4 regions of the Pseudoalteromonas sp. D15MCD-2 genome follow, and region 2 is predicted to be linked to each of the others. Evidence: predicted binding sites of a transcription regulator. Region 2 holds the regulator's gene; each other region holds the start of a gene.
The links. Region 2 encodes sigma-54, which starts transcription at its own class of promoters, with help from an activator protein. Its sites were predicted from a motif close to GTTGGCACGNNNNTNGNNT; they were not measured.

Region 1 (4,644 bases), 160 kb from region 2:
CATCAGCACCGTTACTGTTTATTGGCGGTACCGCATTTTTAGGATCTTTCTTTATGTTTGTAATTAGAGGGGGATTTACATGGAAACTTGGTTATCGCCTTACGTATAAGGATGAATTTTTAAATACGATTGATACCATCGCTTATAAACATGTAGTGCTTGGATTGCTTTTTAGCATGGGGGCTATTTTTTTATTGTCTGATGAACTTGCTTTAAATGTATCTCATAGCATGATGGCCACATTTTACCTTGCTTTGATGTGTTTGATATATGGCGTATCAATTCTTTGGCAAAGTAGAGACTAGGTATAAAAGTGCAAAATAATATCGCTAAATTCCGCAAAGAAAAGGGGTTATCGCAGCAAGAACTTGCTGATGCCATTGCAGTATCACGTAAAACCATCAGCACAGTTGAAACCGGCCGCTTTATACCCTCGGTGATTATCGCGTTAAAAATTGCTACTCACTTTGAACTCAGTGTTGAGCAATTATTTACACTCGATGACAATGATTAATAAACCACATCAGCCGCAATCTTACTTATAAATTATCAGTAAGATTGCATCATTCCATTACTTCGGTATGATGCACGACCCTGTTGTTTTTGCACCCTGTGTACTAAAATTAAACAACCCAATTTGGTCAAAACTGGAGTATCGATTAAGCATGAAGAAACTGCTTATTTCACCGTCAAAAATGGCGCTTGGCGAGCAAGAAAGTCAAATTTATCAAAATATCCTCAAGCAAGCCTCTGATATCAGCTTAAACCTTATGGCAGTTAAAGTAGAAAACCACCCTGAAGACTTTTTAGGTTGGTGCTATGAGCTATTAAGTGCAAGCCGTGATCGCATTAACTACGATCTGTTAGAAGATAAGCAATTACCCACTCTTAAAAAACTTCATGACTTATTAATTTCTGCAATCAGTTTTTTGCAGTTAAAAACATTAAGGGTTGCGCCATGGCCTGTTATTGCAGGCTTCATCGAGCAGCATAAAGAGCTTGTAGCCCTTGATGAGCAACTACGCTTAGCTAATTACATTGCCGCAATTAAATCGCAATCCCTAAAAGAGATGATCCCAGAAGACCGTTTAGCGTTTTCAGGTAAACACAGTGCCTCGCTTGATCCAAGCAGCTATAACTTCGACGTTGAATGGTTTGCTTCTACTAAGAACGCAAAAGGTTTCCACCAAATGTTGAGTGATTTGCCAGGTGCATTCGATGAGGCGCTTGTACACATCCCACTTGAGGGTGAAGTAACGCAAGAACATTATCAGCATTTTATGGTTGCTTACTTCATGGCATTTAATGGCAGCGATGAAAAGCCAACGCTTGCTCCTGCTACTCGCTTGCTTGCGATGCGCCGACCTGACGTGTTTACACCAATCGTAAATAGTAAACTTGATGCCCTTTGTGCGGCATTAGGCATTACTAAGCTTAATAACCGTGATTTTGAGCGCTACTGGCAAGATGTTGTCGAAGCAATACATAGCATGCCTTGGTTCAAAATGGCCAGTGCAGCAAATGAGCTTGAACAATCTCTGGTTGAAATCAAAGCCCTATTGCCTAGCTTCTTTTATTATGCAGATAAAAGTACCGCTGATAACTCTAACTATATTAAGTTGTTAAACAAACCTAAGAGTACCACAAGCTCAGCAGGTAAAAAGACCGTACGCCGTGGCAAAGAATCAGCAGAGATACTGGTGGACCGAGCATTAGCAAGTGATGATATCCCTGAACATATCAAAGCTAAGCGCGATTCAATCATCAGTGAAGTTGAAAAAGGCCGCAGTGTTGAAGAAACCATTACTCTAATGCGTGCAATTTTCGGCTAAGTTACTCTCAAATAAGCAAAACCCGGTTGCTTCGCAATTGTGCAACCGGGTTATTTTTTGCACCACACATGTGCGCATGAACAATTCAAATAACCATCCTTTTCACAATTAAACAAGTTTAAAAGCCTGTTTTTAAAGCCTTTAAGCATAAAATATCCCGCTCGGAATTAACTTGGCACAACCAGTGCAATATCGTATCCAGACAACACATAGAAAATGTCCTCAAATAATAACCAGACTGCAATCTGAAAATGGGACAAAATCAACATAACAACAGGATACAGAAACATGCTAAAACTAAAAAAAACGGTCGCAGCAAGCGCCCTTGCGCTATTAACTTTGAGCTCAACATATAGCTATGCAGAAGTTACAGCAAACGCTGCGGCAACTTCAAACTACTTATGGCGTGGTCAAGAGCAAGGCGGTGGTGATGCTGCAATCCAAGGTGGTATCGACTACGCAAGTGAATCTGGCTTTTATGCGGGTACTTGGGTATCGAATGCTAGCTGGGCTGACGACATGACTTACGAGCTAGACCTTTATGCTGGTTTTGGCGGTGAAATCAATGAAACCTTTAGCTACGATGTTGGCTACATTTATTATGCATACCCAGATGCAGCGTCTTACACAGATGCAGACTTCTCAGAAATCTACGGTAGCATTAGCATGGGTAGCTTCACCTTTGGTGCAGCAGTCCTAGCAACATCAGCAGCAAGCGGTGACGGTACAGATTTTGGTGACTCTCTATATTTAAATGCTGACTACAGTTTCCCAGTTGGCAGTACCGGTGCAGAAATGGCCCTTCACTTAGGCCATTACTCAGGGGATTTCATTGGTGATGATGACATCATCGACTACGGTGTTTCAGTGTCGAAAGACGGCTTTACTTTCGGTCTTTCAGACAACGACATTGATGGTTCAGATCTAAAAGTGTATGTCGCTTACGCGGTTGACTTCACTTTATAAAGAATGTGTTACTTGCTGCAACACGAAGGGCCGTTAAGGCCCTTTTCTAGTTTTGGGCTATATATTAAGGTACACTATGCCCGGTTGAGCCTTGCCAAATGCGATACCATTGTTCACGGTTCATAGTAAGCTGCTTAGCTTCAACAGCTGATTTAACACGCTCAATATTACCCGTACCAAGTACCACAGACGGTGCACTTGGGTGCATTAACAGCCAAGCATAAACAACTTGATCAATGGCTGTGGCGCCAATTTCAGCACCAACTTGCTCCAACACTGCACGTAAACGCACCGCTTTTTCATCATCACTTGAGAATATACGACCCCCAGCTAATGGTGACCAAAGCATAGGTTTGATATCGAGCAATTGGCATTGGTCTAAGCTACCATCATCAAGGGCTTTCATTTCGTAAGGTGAAAACTCAATTTGATTAGTCACAAGCTCAAAATCTAAACGCGACTGCAACAAGCTAAGTTGCGATGGGGTAAAATTAGATACACCAAAATCAATCACGTCACCATTTGCTTTTAAGGTATTAAATGCTTGTGCCATTTCATCGGCGTTCATTAAGTAATCAGGGCGATGGATAAGTAATACATCTAAACGATCAGTGTTAAAGTTTTTAAGTGACTGCTGTGCTGAGGCAATTATATGCGCGGCACTTGAATCATAATGGTTTGCTTTGCCTTGTAATCCTAGGCTGGCAAACGCAGGCTTAATACCACATTTAGTGATTATTTTGATTTCATCACGAATACTTGGTTTTAGTTTAAGTGCTTTACCAAATTCGGCTTCACAACCGTATTCACCATAGATGTCAGCATGATCGGTATGTGACACACCCATCTCAATTGCATTTTCTAAAAAACTTAAGCATTGCTGTGGCGTTATCTGCCAATCTAACAAGCGCCAGAATCCTAATACCAACTCATCAATACAACGACCATTGCTATTCACCATAACGACCTACTATTCCTAATAAATTCGACTCAAATTAATCCTTTAACCATATCACAGATTTACTAATCACAGCTGTTAACATACAGTTACAAAACAAATTGCTAATTTGTTACTAAACAGGATATTTTAGTACCTAAAAACAAATGTTATAAAACAAGGAATAAAAAATGAAATCATCAAATGTCATGACCGCATTGGTTGATATTTTTATCAGCCCGAGCAAAGCCTTTAATGGTTTAAAGGAAGCAAAAGGTTGGTCTTTTGTTGCCTTTATTTTACTTGCCGGCATCCTCGCTGCCAGCATGTTTGCTTTTTACAATAAAGCTGACCCGCAGTTTTTAATCGATCAACAAGTGGCTGCTGCCAGTGTTGATGCCACCATTGCAGAACAAAAAATGATTCGCCAAAGCATGGAGCAAACCATAGATATGCAAGTATGGTTTGCTATGTTTGGTGGCATCATTGGTTTGGCTGTTATTAATGCTCTAATGGCAGGCTACTACCTATTTGTATCTAAGCAAGATCCAGAAGCTAACTACGGTTATGGTGCGTGGTATGGCTTTGGTGTGTGGACCATGATGCCAATGATTATCTCAAGTCTTGGTTTACTCATCTTAGTATTAACTGCGAGTACCGACCAAATCTCACAGACGTTATTTAACTATGCTTCGATTAACCAACTTTTAATTGGTTTAGAAATTGGCCACCCATTCTACACCTTACTTGAAAGTCTCAATATCTTTTCTATTTGGGGTATTTTCATCGCAGCTATCGGTTTAAAGAGCTGGACTAATTTCACTTTCAATAAAGCGCTACTGTTTGCAGCTCTACCAAGTATTGTTATTTACGGTATTTGGACTGTAATCGCTCTCGTTTAATTCTGCT
Region 2 (4,644 bases):
ACGAACCATATACTATGACCAATAAACTGAAGAAATTACTCCTGATCCCAAGCTTATTGATTGCCTTTTCGGGCGCAGCTGCCGAACAAACTGGCGCTCAGATTAGCATTAGCTCAGATCGCCAAGTAGGTAAACTAAAAGATGGCGTTGGCATATTCGAAGGTAATGTAGAGATCGTGCATGGTAATCGTCGTATTACCGCTGAACGCCTTGAAGCACACGGCGGTGACACCGAAGGTACAGTAGAGTTAATTATTGCCACAGGTAAGCCTGCTTACTTCGAAGAAAAGCAAACTGATGGCACCGTGATGAGCGCCAGCGCCGAAGAAGTTCGTTATGATGTTGCAAAACGCTTCTTAACCTTAAATGGTGAAGCTGAAGTTACTCAAGCAGGTCAAAAAGTAACAGCAAAAAGCATTACCTATGATATGGCACAGCAGCTGATCAGTGCTGAAAAAGACGAAAACTCAACAGATCGTGTACACACTATTTTAGTGCCTGTTGAAAATAAAAAAGACAATAAAGGTCAACCATGAGTACATTAAAAGCAGAGCTTTTAGCTAAGAGCTATAAAGGCCGCCAAGTGGTTAAAAATGTCGGTCTTGAAGTTGAAGCTGGCAGCATTGTTGGCTTGCTTGGCCCAAATGGTGCGGGTAAAACCACCACCTTCTATATGATTGTAGGCCTAGTCCCAAGCGACAAAGGTAAAATCAGCATTGATGATAACGATATTACCCTTTTACCAATGCACAATCGTGCCCGCTTAGGTATCGGCTATCTGCCACAAGAATCGTCAATTTTTCGAAAGTTAACGGTTTACCAAAACTTGATGGCTATTTTAGAAACCCGCAAAGATCTAAACAAAGCAGGTCGCGAAGAAACACTAAATAGCTTACTAGATGAATTTAGTATTCAACACATTCGTGACAGCCAAGGTATGGCGCTGTCAGGTGGTGAGCGACGCCGTGTAGAAATTGCTCGCGCATTAGCCGCTAATCCTAAATTTATCCTTTTAGATGAGCCTTTTGCTGGTGTTGATCCAATTTCAGTGTTAGATATAAAGAAAATTATTGAGCACCTAAAAAATCGTGGTATCGGTGTACTAATTACTGACCATAATGTTCGAGAAACCCTTGATGTTTGTGAAAAAGCCTACATTGTTTCTCATGGGGAGCTAATTGCATCAGGCACACCTGAGCACGTATTAGCAGACCAAACTGTACGCGATGTATATCTAGGCGAGCAATTCAGGCTGTAACCATTACGCCAGCGACTAGAGCATCTGCTAGACTTATAACAATGACAATAAATCGATAACTGTGTTTTTACAGTTATCGATAACTTAAAAAGGATTGTTAGGGATACATGAGGCAATCATTACAGCTGCGCATGGGCCAGCAACTTACAATGACTCCACAACTGCAACAAGCGATTCGTTTGTTGCAGCTCAGTACATTGGATCTCCAGCAAGAAATTCAAGAAGCGCTTGATAGTAATCCCCTACTTGAAGTGGAAGAAGCGGATTACAATGAAGAAAGCACCGGCAAGAATGAGCAAAAAGCGGAGTCTGACGATGTGCAAGTCAGCGCGTCTGCCGAAGAAGCACCTAGCGAGTACGAGCAAGAAAGTAGTGATGCTCTCAATAAAGACACCGTAAGCGATGACTTAGCCATGGATGTTACTTGGGATGAGTACATGAGTGCCGCCCCTTCAACATCATCAGGGCCAATGCCTGAAGATGAGTCTATCTATCAAGGTGCATCAACCGAAACTCTTCACGAATACCTAATGTGGCAATTACAGCTCACGCCATTTAGCCCTACTGATGAAGCGATTGCTGTGGCAATTGTAGAAGCTATCGATGATTCAGGTATTTTAACGGTAAGCTGTGAAGATATAGTCGAAAGCTTTAATCAAAATAACGATGAAGAAGAAATCGAACTTGATGAAGTCGAAGCGGTCTTAAAAAGAATTCAGTTATTTGATCCTGTGGGTATTGGCGCGCGCAGTTTACAAGAATGTCTGTGCATTCAGCTACGCCAATTCGATGCCGATACGCCATATTTAGCTGAAACTAAAATGGTTTTATCTGAGCATATCGAATTATTAGCGAGTCGCGACTATCGAACTTTGATGAAAAAGACTAAGCTTAAAGAAAACGAGCTTAAAGAAGTGATGACGCTCATCCACAGCTTAAATCCTAAGCCTGCGGATAGCATAGTACGCGAAGAATCTGAGTACGTTATACCTGATGTATCAGTGAAAAAAGTGAAAGGCCGCTGGGTAGTCGAGTTAAACCCAGATTGTATGCCAAAGATTAGAGTGAACAGCCAATATGCAGCTATGTCTCGCTCTGTTAAATCAAGTAGCGACAGCCAATTTATTCGCTCTCACTTACAAGAAGCAAAGTGGTTTATTAAGAGCTTAGAAAGCCGTAACGATACGCTATTAAAGGTGACCAACTGTATCGTTCAACAACAACAAGCTTTCTTTGAGCATGGCCCTGAGGCAATGAAGCCGATGGTGCTAAATGATGTTGCTGAAATGGTCGAAATGCATGAATCGACGATTTCACGGGTAACAACGCAAAAATATATGCATACCCCACGGGGTATTTTTGAGTTGAAATATTTCTTCTCAAGCCATGTCAGCACCGAAAATGGTGGTGAGTGTTCTTCTACAGCAATACGCGCTTTAATCAAGAAGTTAGTCGCTGCAGAAAACTCAGCTAAACCATTGAGTGATAGCAAAATTGCAGATATATTGGCTGAGCAAGGAATTAAAGTAGCTAGACGTACAATTGCAAAATATCGTGAGTCTCTAGCAATACCTCCGTCTAATCAGCGTAAGAGTCTGATTTAGACGTTTTACATAGAAGGAAAAATGCTTATGCAACTAAATTTAACTGGTCGTCATGTAGAAATCACAGATTCATTAAGAGACTATGTAAACACCAAGTTTGCAAAACTAGAAAGGCATTTTGACCATATTAATAATGTTCATGTCATTCTAGATGTAGAAAAATTAAGCCAAAAAGCAGAAGCAACTTTACATGTAAACGGAGGCGAATTGTTCGCTTCTACAGAACATCAAGATATGTACGCAGCCATTGACTCACTGATCGATAAACTTGATCGCCAAGTCATTAAACACAAAGAGAAATTAGCTCGACATTAAATTATGAAACTAAGTTCACTTACTAACCAGGACTGCAGCAAAGCTGCGGTCCTTTTTAATAGCAAAAAAAGAATTCTTGAATATATCAGCGAACTGGCCCACCAGCAGCTTCCTCATTTATCGCAACAAGATATCCTAGATGCTTTACTCAACCGAGAAAAACTAGGTAGCACCGGCATTGGCCGAGGTATTGCTATTCCACATGGCCGAATGAGCGGCGCAGATGAGCCTCATGCATTTGTGATAGTGAGTGAATCCCCTATTAATTTTGATGCAATTGATAATCGTCCAGTTGATATTTTTGTGGCACTCATCGTACCAGATGGTGACTGTCAGCTTCACCTAAAGACCTTATCAACAATTGCTGATAGACTTAAAGATAAAGAATTTTGTAAACAGCTGCGTAGTGCTACTACCGATCAGCAACTGTTTCAGGTCATATCAGCAGAGGCATAAATGGAATTAATAATTATCAGCGGTCGCTCAGGCTCAGGTAAATCGGTCGCTTTACGAGTACTTGAAGACTTAGGCTATTATTGCGTTGATAATATTCCGGTTAATTTACTGCCTTCGCTCGTACGTAGTGTGTCTGATAACTACGATAAAATAGCGGTCAGTATCGACGTACGTAACTTACCGAAAGAGCAGCAAGAATTTAATGATATTCTTGAGTACCTGCCAGGTTTCGCAAACCCAACACTATTCTATTTAGACAGTGATGACCAAACTCTGATCAAGCGCTTTTCAGAAACACGCCGCTTGCATCCACTATCTATTGATTCTTTGCCGCTTGATCTGGCCATTAAACAAGAAAAAATCCTGCTTGATGTGTTGATCACTCGCGCTGACTTTATGATTGATACCACTGATCTGAGTGTTCATCAGTTAGCAGAATCAATTCGCGAAAAGATTTTAGGTAAAAAAGATAAAAAGCTAATTATTACTTTTATGTCGTTTGGCTTTAAGCATGGTATTCCAAAAGAAGCTGACTACGTTTTTGATGCACGCTTTTTACCTAACCCACACTGGGAACCTGATTTAAAGCCACTAACTGGCCTTGATCAACCAGTAAAAGATTACCTAGCTAGCCACAGCATAGTGCAAAAGTTCACTTGGCAAATACAAACCTTTGTGCAAACTTGGTTGCCACATTTAGAGCGTAATAACCGCAGTTACCTGACCATTGCTATTGGTTGCACCGGCGGCCAGCATCGCTCTGTTTACTTAGCGCAAACAATTGGTGAGAGCTTTGCCAAAAGCCATGCTAATGTAAAAATTCGCCACCGCGAACAAGACATTTAATTAGGCACCAACAATGCACGCTGAAGATACCTTTTTAATTCAAAACAAACTTGGCTTACATGCTCGTGCTGCTACTGTTTTAGCGCAATTAGCACTGCAATTTGATGCCAAAATTACGCTTTATCAAGATGATAAAGAAGCTGAAGGCGACAGCGTGTTAGCATT
Region 3 (4,644 bases), 2.2 Mb from region 2:
GAAGGATCGCTTGAATACCACGGTCTTCAACATCCATTAAGTTCTCAAAGACAAACATAAGGTCTTGGATTTGCTGTGACATCTCTTCATCGTGTTCACGGATTGAATCCATTAACTGACCTTCAACATTGGTATCTAGGTAGTTCATGATATCAGCAGCCGCTTTCAAGCCACCCATTTTCGCAGCTTGCGCACCAGCTTGACCTGCGAACTGTTTCTCCATGATTTCATTCAACTCTTGCAATGCTGCTGGTTGAACTTCTTCAAGGTTTGCAATACGCATGGTTAAATCTAAGCGCACTTTTTCTGGGAATTGCGACAAGATTTCCGCTGATTGCTCTGGCTCTAAATACGATAAAACAATGGTTTGAATTTGCGGGTGCTCGTTGCGAATAATATTCGCCACTTGCTTTGAATCCATCCACTTCAATGAATCAAGACCTTTCGCCCCTGAGCCCATAACAATTTGGTCAATAAGGCTGGCTGCCTTGTCTTCACCAAGCGCTGCTGTAAGAGCTTTTTTGATAAAGTCTTCAGACTGGAAGCCTATGGTACTGAAGCTTTGAATTTGCTCAATAAACAAATTATGGACTGCGCTAATTTTCGCTTGCGATAAATCATCTAGCGCAGCCATTGCCATACCCACTTTTTGCACTTGCTTTGGCTCTAAGTGCTTAAGGATTTGCGCAGCATCTTCTTCTGATAAGCTCAGCAATAAGATTGCCGCCTTATCAACACCGTCTAATTTATCAACATCAAACGCCGGTGGTAGTTGTTTTTGTTCTTGATCAGTCATCTTCTGTTAACCACGCTTTCACTACTTGAGAAGACAGTTCTGGTTCATTTGCAACCAATGCACGAACTGCTTTGAGTAAATCTTCATCGCCATGTAAGTCTGGCAGCTGTAGTGTACCATCACTTGAGAATCCTACAGCAGCAGAGTCAAAGTCTTTATTTAGCATATCTAGCGTGCTATCACCAATATCTACACCTGCACTTAATGCATCTTCATCATATTCTTCTAGTGTATCGTCTGGGTAAATTAGACGTTTCAGCATAGGTCTTACTACAAAGACAATCAGTACGATGATAACCAGTGCACCTAATGCTAAGCGTAGCATCTTCATGAACCAATCTTGCTCCCAAAGTGGAACTTCAATCGCTTCACCAGCATCTTCACGAACAAATGGCACTGTGACAACCTCAAGTGCATCACCACGCTGCATATCAAAACCAACACCGCCTTGTAATAAACGACGAATATTTGACAATGCTTCTACAGAGCGAGGAACCATGGTTGTTTCACCATTTTCACCCACCTGCGGTACATAATCAACGGCAACTGAAACACTGATACGACGAATAACACCGGTTTGCTGACGCTTATGCGAAATTGTTGTATCAAGCTCGTAGTTACGTGTTGCTTCTTTATGCGAACGACTTGGGTTCGTTGCTGAGCCTGCTCCACCTTGGCCTGCAATTTCTGGAATATTAGAGTTAACTGGCGGCTGATTCGTTAGCGCACCAGGAATGCCCACTGCAAGACCACCGATGTTGTTTTCTTCGAACGTGGTTTCACTGCGCACAGCGGGTAAGTCTGGGTTATAACGTTTTTGTGTTTCTTCGACTGCACTAAAGTCCATGTTTAAATCGACTTGCGCGGTATAGTTACCTAAGCCTACAACTGGAATAAGGATGCTATCGATTTTATTTAAGTACTCTTCTTCACGCTTACGTTCAATTTCATACTCTTTACGAGAGCGAGCAGCAAGTGAGTTTTGTGAGCCTGAATTAAGTAAGCGACCATTTTGATCGGTAACAGTAACACGCTCTGGCGATAAACCTTGGACTGCTGAGGCAACAATATCAACTACTGAGTCAACTTCTTCACCGTCAAGTGTACGACCGCGTTTTAAGGTAAGCACTACCGTCGCTGAAGGTTGTTTTTCGCGACGAGCAAATACGTTTTCTTTTGGAATAGCTAAAAGTACTTTGGCGCGAGTAACATTTTTTAGCTCTTCGATGGTACGTGCAAGCTGTTGCTCACGACCATGTTTTAAACGTTCACGTTCAAGGCGTTGGCTAACACCAAACCCCATGTCTTGCATGATGATGTCAGTCCCTGAGCTTGGCGCTTGCTCTAGGCCTTCACGAGCCATCAATAATTTGATGTTTTGGTATTCACCTTCTTCAACAGAGATGACGTTACCATCAAGTTCGTAATCAATCTTTTGAGCGTCTAAAAAGTCCAGCGTTTGAATAAGCTCTTCCGTTGGCATTTTGCCAAGCGGACGCATATCTGGTTGACGAGCCCAAATAATAATAAAAATTGCGATAGCCAAACAGATTGCCAAAGCGATCACTAAAGTAACCTGGCGTAAAACATCTACACCGTTTAAGGCACTTAGGTAGCCTGACTTTTGCTCTTGTTGATCATCAGTATCGGTTGAGTCGATACCGCCGCCTGCTAAGGCTAGATCAGTTGATTGATTAGGTTGCGCCACAATAATTCTCCACTACCTAGTTACACAGGCATGTTCATGATTTCTTTATAAGCTTCAACAAGTTTATTTCGAACTTGCACCGTAGCTTCAAAAGCGACTGATGATTTTTGCGAAGCAATCATTACGTCAGCTAAAGAAACACTGCGATCGCCCATTTCCATTGCTGTTACTTTTTGCTTAGCGTCTTGTTGTAAGCCATTCACTGTATCAAGTGCATTGGTAAGTAAATCACCAAACTGTGCCGACGATGTTGGCTGAGTTTGTGTTGGTAAATTATTAATTGAGTTACTACGGCCTACTTCTGAAGCCATAGCTTGCATTTCTTGAAATAATGCGCTGTTTTGAACTTTCATAATACTCTCTGACAATGCAGTTTACTTATGCACTGATAAAGCACAAACCGTGCCACAAAATAAAACAAACAAATTCAATGGCTTAAATCATTAATTTCACATGTCAGAGTTTTGACAGCAAACAAGCTCACAAAAATGTAAGCTTGTTTGAGTAACTTCTTGGAAGGAGTTTATGCAGGTAAGGCTATACCCAAGTCTCGCATTTGCGCCAATTTATAACGTAACGTGCGCGGACTAATACCTAAGGTTTCTGCAACCTCTTTACGCTTGCCGTTACAACGCGCTAAGGTTTCTAAAATAATACGATGCTCTTTGTCTTTCAGCTCGTCTTTGTAATTACCTTGCTCACTCACTTGTGGCACGGTATCTAAATTAACTTCAACAGGCTGTTCTTGATATACCGGTGCGTTGTGTGGCGGCGTAGCGACTGGCTTTATATCAACCGTAAGCAACTCTTCAATAAAGACATCATCTTGATGAATACTATTACCATCGCATAATATCAACGCCCGTTGAATAACGTTATCAAGCTCTCGTACGTTACCAGGCCAAGCATGCGATAGCAGCTTTTGTTTCGCACCCTCACTTAGTTGAGCGATAGGTTCTTTACTTTTCAGGCAATGACGCTCTATTAAATGTTCAGCCAATACAATAATGTCGCCAGGACGCTCGGCTAATGGTTTCCACATTAGCGGGAATACATTTAAGCGATAATATAAATCTTCTCTAAATAGATTTTCGCTCACTGCTTCTTTTAAATCTCGGTTACTTGTAGCTAGAACGCGAACATCAAGCTCTATGGTTTTACGACCGCCTAAGCGCTCTACTTCGCGCTCTTGAAGTACACGCAGTAATTTAGCTTGTAAGCCTAAATCCATCTCAGTGATTTCATCTAGTAAGATGGTACCACCTTGAGCTTGCTCAAATTTACCCGGGCAAGCTTGAATCGCGCCGGTAAACGCCCCTTTTTCGTAACCGAATAAGGTTGCTTCAAGCATGTTTTCAGGAATAGCAGCACAGTTAATAGCCACAAAGGGAGCATCGCTACGATTTGATTTATCGTGGATAAAACGAGCCAACACTTCTTTACCCGAGCCACTTGGGCCGAGTACCATGACACTGGCATCTGAACGGGCAACTTTGCTCGCGAGCTCTAATAGCTTAATACTTGATGGATCGGCAACAATTGGGCCATCGGTTTCTTTTTCTTTTTCAGGCAAATAACGACTCACCATATTAAGAAGCACTTCTGGTGCAAACGGTTTTGCCATATAATCAATCGCGCCTAAACGCATTGCTTCTACAGCATCATCAATGGTGGCATAGGCTGTCATCATTAATACCGGCAGCTCAGGATAATTAAGTTTAATGCTACGTAATAGGTCAAGGCCACTCATAGCGCCCATTTGCACATCACTAACAACCAATGAATAGCTATTTTGCTTAAGCAAGATCATCGCTTGTTCAGCGCTATCTGCAGCAACGCAATCAATACCCGACATTTCAAGGGTATCAATCAGTGCTTCTCGTAAGCCTGCGTCGTCTTCAACGACTAAAATAGAGTTAGTATTCATTTTGCCTCCGCTGACATTGGTTCTGCACTAATTGGCAAGATCAAACTAAAACATGCTCCCCCATGAGCATTATTAGTCACTTCAACCCGTCCTTGGTGCGCATTGGCGACTGAACTTACAACTGCAAGTCCAAGCCCCGTGCCTTGGCTTTTGGTAGTGTAAAAAGGTTCGAATAATTTGTTCGCATGACGTAAATCAACACCTGGGCCATTA
Region 4 (4,644 bases), 2.2 Mb from region 2:
ACCGATAGACGAAACCGTAATATCAATGGTTTGACCGGGTTTTCTAAATGCCGGTAACTCTGCATGCACAGCCACAGCTGCAACATTTTTAATCTTAGGTTTTAAGCTATCAGGTAAGGTAATACCAAAACCATTCAGCATGGCTTTAAAGCTTTGTTGAGTAAATCGGCTTTGTTCACCTGTGCCGGGCAAACCGACAACCAAACCATAACCCACTAATTGGTTTGCGCGCACGCCCTCAACCATAGATACATCTTTGACTCGCTCAGCCTGTGCAGAAAACTGCAGGCTAATTAAGCAAAGAGCGATGATGTATTTAAACCCATTCATGACTTTATTCCTCTAAAATGGGAAAAGCGAACTACTAAAGAAACGAGACAGCCAACCTGCACTTTGCGTTTCTTGAATTTGCCCTTTACCTGAGTATTGAATTCGCGCATTAGCAATACGGTTTGATGTGACCGTGTTATCTGCTTGAACATCTTCAGGACGAACTAAACCTTCAAGGCGAATAAATTCTTCACCGGTATTCAAAGTGAGCCATTTTTCACCGCGAATAACCAAATTTCCGTTCGGTAGAACACGCATCACATTGACAGATATATCACCAAATAAGCTATTTGATTGGTTAGACTTTGAATCACCTTTAAACGATGCCCCAGAACCAATACCAAACTGAATGCTATCACCGCCAATGTTAACTGGATTACCGCCAAGCCCAATAACAGGGTCTAAACTAGCGTCCGTTTCTTTGTCGGTTTCGGTTTTTGCCGCTTTGGTGGCTTGCGTTGATTCTTGCAATTTAACAGTGATGATATCACCCGCGCGCAATGCCTTTTTATCTGAGTACAAGTCATCTGCTGAATAACTATCAAACAACGAACCCGTTGGTACCATTGGCTCTGTTGTTGGCTCCGGATACATAGGCGCATAGTAAGGGTCATCCTGAACCACATGATGATTTTGCGTTGTCATACAACCACCCAGCATTAATGCTGCCGATGTGACTAAGATAATGTTACGCATGCTGCCTCCTACCCATTAAAGCTGTTGATTGATGTAACTAAGCATTTCATCAACCGCTGAAATCACTTTTGAATTCATTTCATAAATTCGTTGCGTTTCGATCAAGTTAACAAGCTCTTCTGTTACATTCACATTAGACGTTTCAAGTGAACCTTGAACCACAGTACCTAAACCATCGATACCTGGGTTCCCTTGCACAGGTGCGCCACTCACAGCGGTTTCTGTGTATAAGTTTTGCCCCATAGGCTCAAGACCTGATGGATTAATAAAGTCACTAATTGTTAGCTGACCAATGACCACGTTCTCTGCTTGCCCTGAAATACGTACCGACACTTCACCGTCTTGCGAAACAGTAATTGATTGTGCATCGTCTGGTACGTTCATTTCTGGCTGTAATGGAAAACCCGCACCAGAAGTTACAATGCGACCATCTTCGTCAGTGGTGAATTGACCATTACGTGAGTATGCAATGTTGCCATCTGGTAATTGCACTTCAAAAAAGCCAGGACCTGAGATCATCCAGTCCAATGAATTTTCTGTGGTAAGCATGTTACCTTGTGAAAAGTTCTTTTGGTTAGCAACCACTTTTGCACCGGCACCAAGCATTAAACCCGATGGCATTTCAGTGTCTTGCGATGAACGACCACCTGGTTGATTTATATTTTGATATAGTAAATCTTCAAATACGGCGCGGCTTTTTTTGTAACCGACCGTGCTGGCATTCGCGAGATTATTTGAGATCACCGAAATATCGGTTTGCTGGGCGTCAAGCCCGGTTTTACTGATCCATAATGCAGGATTCATAACTCTACCCTCTCAGTCATCTTAAACAATGCGTAACAGCTGATCTTGACGCTCATCGAGCTCTTCGGCTGTTTTCATTAATTTAACTTGTAATTCAAATTGGCGTTGATTGCTGATCATGTCGACCATTTCATGCACTGGGTTTACGTTCGACATTTCAAGCGTACCCGACAGTACTTTTACGTTTGGTGAAATATCACAAAAACCACAAAGGTCATTGACCAACATGTCTTCTTTTGGTCGAAATAAACCGTCATTACCTTTTTCAAGCTGAGTGTTATCAGCCTCAATCACTTTTAAGCGATCAACCACTTCCAAAAAGTTTGCTGGCGCTCCTTGTGGGCGAACCTGAATAGCACCGTCTTCACTAAACTCAACTTTCTCGATAGGTAATGGCAAAATGATTGGACCACCTTCGCCAATTACTTGACGGCCATGGCTAGTGATCAACGCGCCATCTGGAGTAATGTTTAATGTGCCAGTTTTGGTGTACGCCTCATTGCCTGATGCATCTTGTACACTCAACCAACCACGGTCACTCATCGCGATATCAAGCTCGCGGCCAGTTTCAACAAAACCACCCGATTCCATATTAGATCCAGGGCGTTCTTGCATTGCAAACACCCTAGATGGCAGACCTTCACCGAAGGCTTGCATAGAGCGAGCTTGTGCAAAATCAGCTTTAAAGCCAGTGGTGTTAGCATTAGCAAGGTTGTTGGCCTTGAGTTCAAGACCTCGCAAACTTTGCTTAGCACCCGACATGGCAATGTAGACCATTTTGTCCATAACATTGACTCACTAAAAATACGATAACTAAGAAATGCAATAAAAGTGCCAAAGTAAAATTGACGCTAAAATAGAAGAGAAAAATGAATAATTAGAATGAAAAAAGGCTGCCAATAGAGGGAGCAGCCTTCGTGTCGGATTAAGCTTAGAGCCGTTAAAATTAACGGATCTGTAGGATGTTTTGCTGTAGTGTTGAGTTAACCTCAAGCGCACGTGAATTTGCTTGGAAGTTACGCTGCGCACTAATCAAGTCAACAAGTTCGTTAGTTAGGTTTACGTTTGATTGTTCAAGCGCAGATGAGTTAATTGAGCCTAAAGTACCTGAACCTGGTTCGCCAGCAATAGGTTCACCTGATGTAAGGCTCTTCTTCCAGGCTGTATCACCCACTTGTTGTAAACCCTGTGAGTTCGAAAAGCGTACCATCGCAACTTGACCTAGGAATGAAGTATCACCATTACTGTATGAAGCAACAATTTTACCGTCAGAACCGATATCGATACCTGATAGACGACCTACAGTCGCACCATCTTGTTCCAGTGCTTTTACTTCAAAGTTACTAGCATACTGAGTAGGAATTTTATTTGTTGTTGCTGCTTCATCACGCCAATTAATAGTGACATCATCTGGGAAGCTGGCACCATTAGAAAGTAAGTCAGATAAGCCTGCCGCAGCACCAACACCATTTGGTAACGTTAATGGGTCAAACGTAGTGTCAGTGTTTGCTACACCATCTGTATTTAGTGGTAAACCACTTGAGTCAAACTGAAAAGTCGAAATAGGCGTGTATGGCGACGTAGTTTGCTCAGTACCATCCGCAGCAAACGGTTTTTCATCTAAAGTAGCATACACTTCCCACTCATTTTCATTACCAGTAGTTGTTGAATCAGTTTTCACAAAAAAGAATTGTAAAATATGTGGCTCACCTAATGAATCATACACTGTTGTTGATGTTGAGCTGTTATATGAAGCACTTGTCTCAGGATCAAACGGCGTCACTGACGGTGAAGTTGCTCGAGAGTCTAGATTAAAAGATGAATAAACATTCGTGGTTGCACGTGGTGAACCTGATGCATCAGGAATTTGTAGTGCAGAAGATGTACTTAAGCTAACAGAAGTGGTATCACCGGTTGCTTCATCAACAGGGAAACCTTGTAGATAGTTGCCATTAGCATCGACTACAAAGTTATCTTTATTTAATTTAAACGCACCTGCTCGGGTATATGTGAAGTCTTGTGCACCTAGGTCATTCGCCATTGCGAAATAACCTTCACCAGTGATCGCTAAGTCAAGTGAGTTATTTGTGAAAGATAACGAACCTTGGTGGAATTGTTGTGCCACCATTGTTGTTCTTACACCGTCACCATTTTTTGTTTTACCAGAACTAAATACTGATGATGCGTATACATCAGCGAACTCTGCACGAGACTCTTTAAAGCCCGTAGTATTAACGTTAGCAATGTTATTTGCGGTAACGTCTAAATCTTTTTGCGCGGCTGCTAAGCCTGTTAATGCAATATTGAAGCTCATAACTCACCTCTAACCTATCTCTTAGCCTAAGCTAACCCAAACCTTTTTTACTTATGCGATTTCAGCTATATCAGTTAGCCTAACCGCACCCTCTTTTGTATTTACGATAATGCCGCTTGCGCCATTAATATTGACACTTTCAATATTCTTAAAGGTCGCCATTGGCATACTGCTGTAGTCTCCATTTACAAAGCCTTCAGCACTGATGTCATATTCACCTTCAGGTAGCACATTGCCATCATTGTCTTTACCATCCCATTCAAAACGAAGTGCACCCGCTGACTGAGAACCTAATTCAATGGTACGCACTAACTGGCCTGATGAATCCGTTATTCTTAGCGTTAAAGATTCAACAGCGGTTTCTGCAACCACCGACCCTTTAGCTAGATTTTCGCCATCAAAATCAATGGTGTCAGACTCAAGTAACGCTTGCTTACCAACAAGAGTCGAAGCCTGTAACGCAGAATTTGATGTCATTGATGCAGTGAGTGAATCAAACT

Region 1: a site for sigma-54 is predicted at 2,004-2,022, ahead of AADY36_RS01330 (TorF family putative porin). Genes of this name have one in related genera too.
Region 3: a site for sigma-54 is predicted at 2,896-2,914, ahead of fliE (flagellar hook-basal body complex protein FliE). Genes of this name have one in related genera too.
Region 4: a site for sigma-54 is predicted at 2,651-2,669, ahead of AADY36_RS12365 (flagellar basal body rod protein FlgF). Genes of this name have one in related genera too.

The regions. Positions count from the first base shown of each region.
Region 1 is NZ_JBCFQE010000001.1:308,625-313,268, reverse strand. It holds gene AADY36_RS01345 (hypothetical protein) at 1-305, shown strand, start outside; gene AADY36_RS01340 (helix-turn-helix transcriptional regulator) at 314-514, shown strand; gene AADY36_RS01335 (hypothetical protein) at 666-1,832, shown strand; gene AADY36_RS01330 (TorF family putative porin) at 2,121-2,798, shown strand; gene AADY36_RS01325 (aldo/keto reductase) at 2,863-3,756, opposite strand; gene AADY36_RS01320 (YIP1 family protein) at 3,927-4,637, shown strand.
Region 2 is NZ_JBCFQE010000001.1:472,044-476,687, reverse strand. It holds gene lptC (LPS export ABC transporter periplasmic protein LptC) at 1-25, shown strand, start outside; gene lptA (lipopolysaccharide transport periplasmic protein LptA) at 15-536, shown strand; gene lptB (LPS export ABC transporter ATP-binding protein) at 533-1,258, shown strand; gene AADY36_RS02140 (RNA polymerase factor sigma-54) at 1,366-2,862, shown strand; gene hpf (ribosome hibernation promoting factor) at 2,890-3,177, shown strand; gene ptsN (PTS IIA-like nitrogen regulatory protein PtsN) at 3,181-3,633, shown strand; gene rapZ (RNase adapter RapZ) at 3,634-4,479, shown strand; gene AADY36_RS02120 (HPr family phosphocarrier protein) at 4,493-4,644, shown strand, end outside.
Region 3 is NZ_JBCFQE010000001.1:2,651,769-2,656,412, forward strand. It holds gene fliG (flagellar motor switch protein FliG) at 1-796, opposite strand, end outside; gene fliF (flagellar basal-body MS-ring/collar protein FliF) at 789-2,504, opposite strand; gene fliE (flagellar hook-basal body complex protein FliE) at 2,525-2,857, opposite strand; gene AADY36_RS12190 (sigma-54-dependent transcriptional regulator) at 3,028-4,431, opposite strand; gene AADY36_RS12195 (sensor histidine kinase) at 4,428-4,644, opposite strand, start outside.
Region 4 is NZ_JBCFQE010000001.1:2,689,096-2,693,739, forward strand. It holds gene AADY36_RS12350 (flagellar basal body P-ring protein FlgI) at 1-330, opposite strand, end outside; gene flgH (flagellar basal body L-ring protein FlgH) at 343-1,026, opposite strand; gene flgG (flagellar basal-body rod protein FlgG) at 1,042-1,830, opposite strand; gene AADY36_RS12365 (flagellar basal body rod protein FlgF) at 1,852-2,616, opposite strand; gene flgE (flagellar hook protein FlgE) at 2,777-4,144, opposite strand; gene AADY36_RS12375 (flagellar hook assembly protein FlgD) at 4,196-4,644, opposite strand, start outside.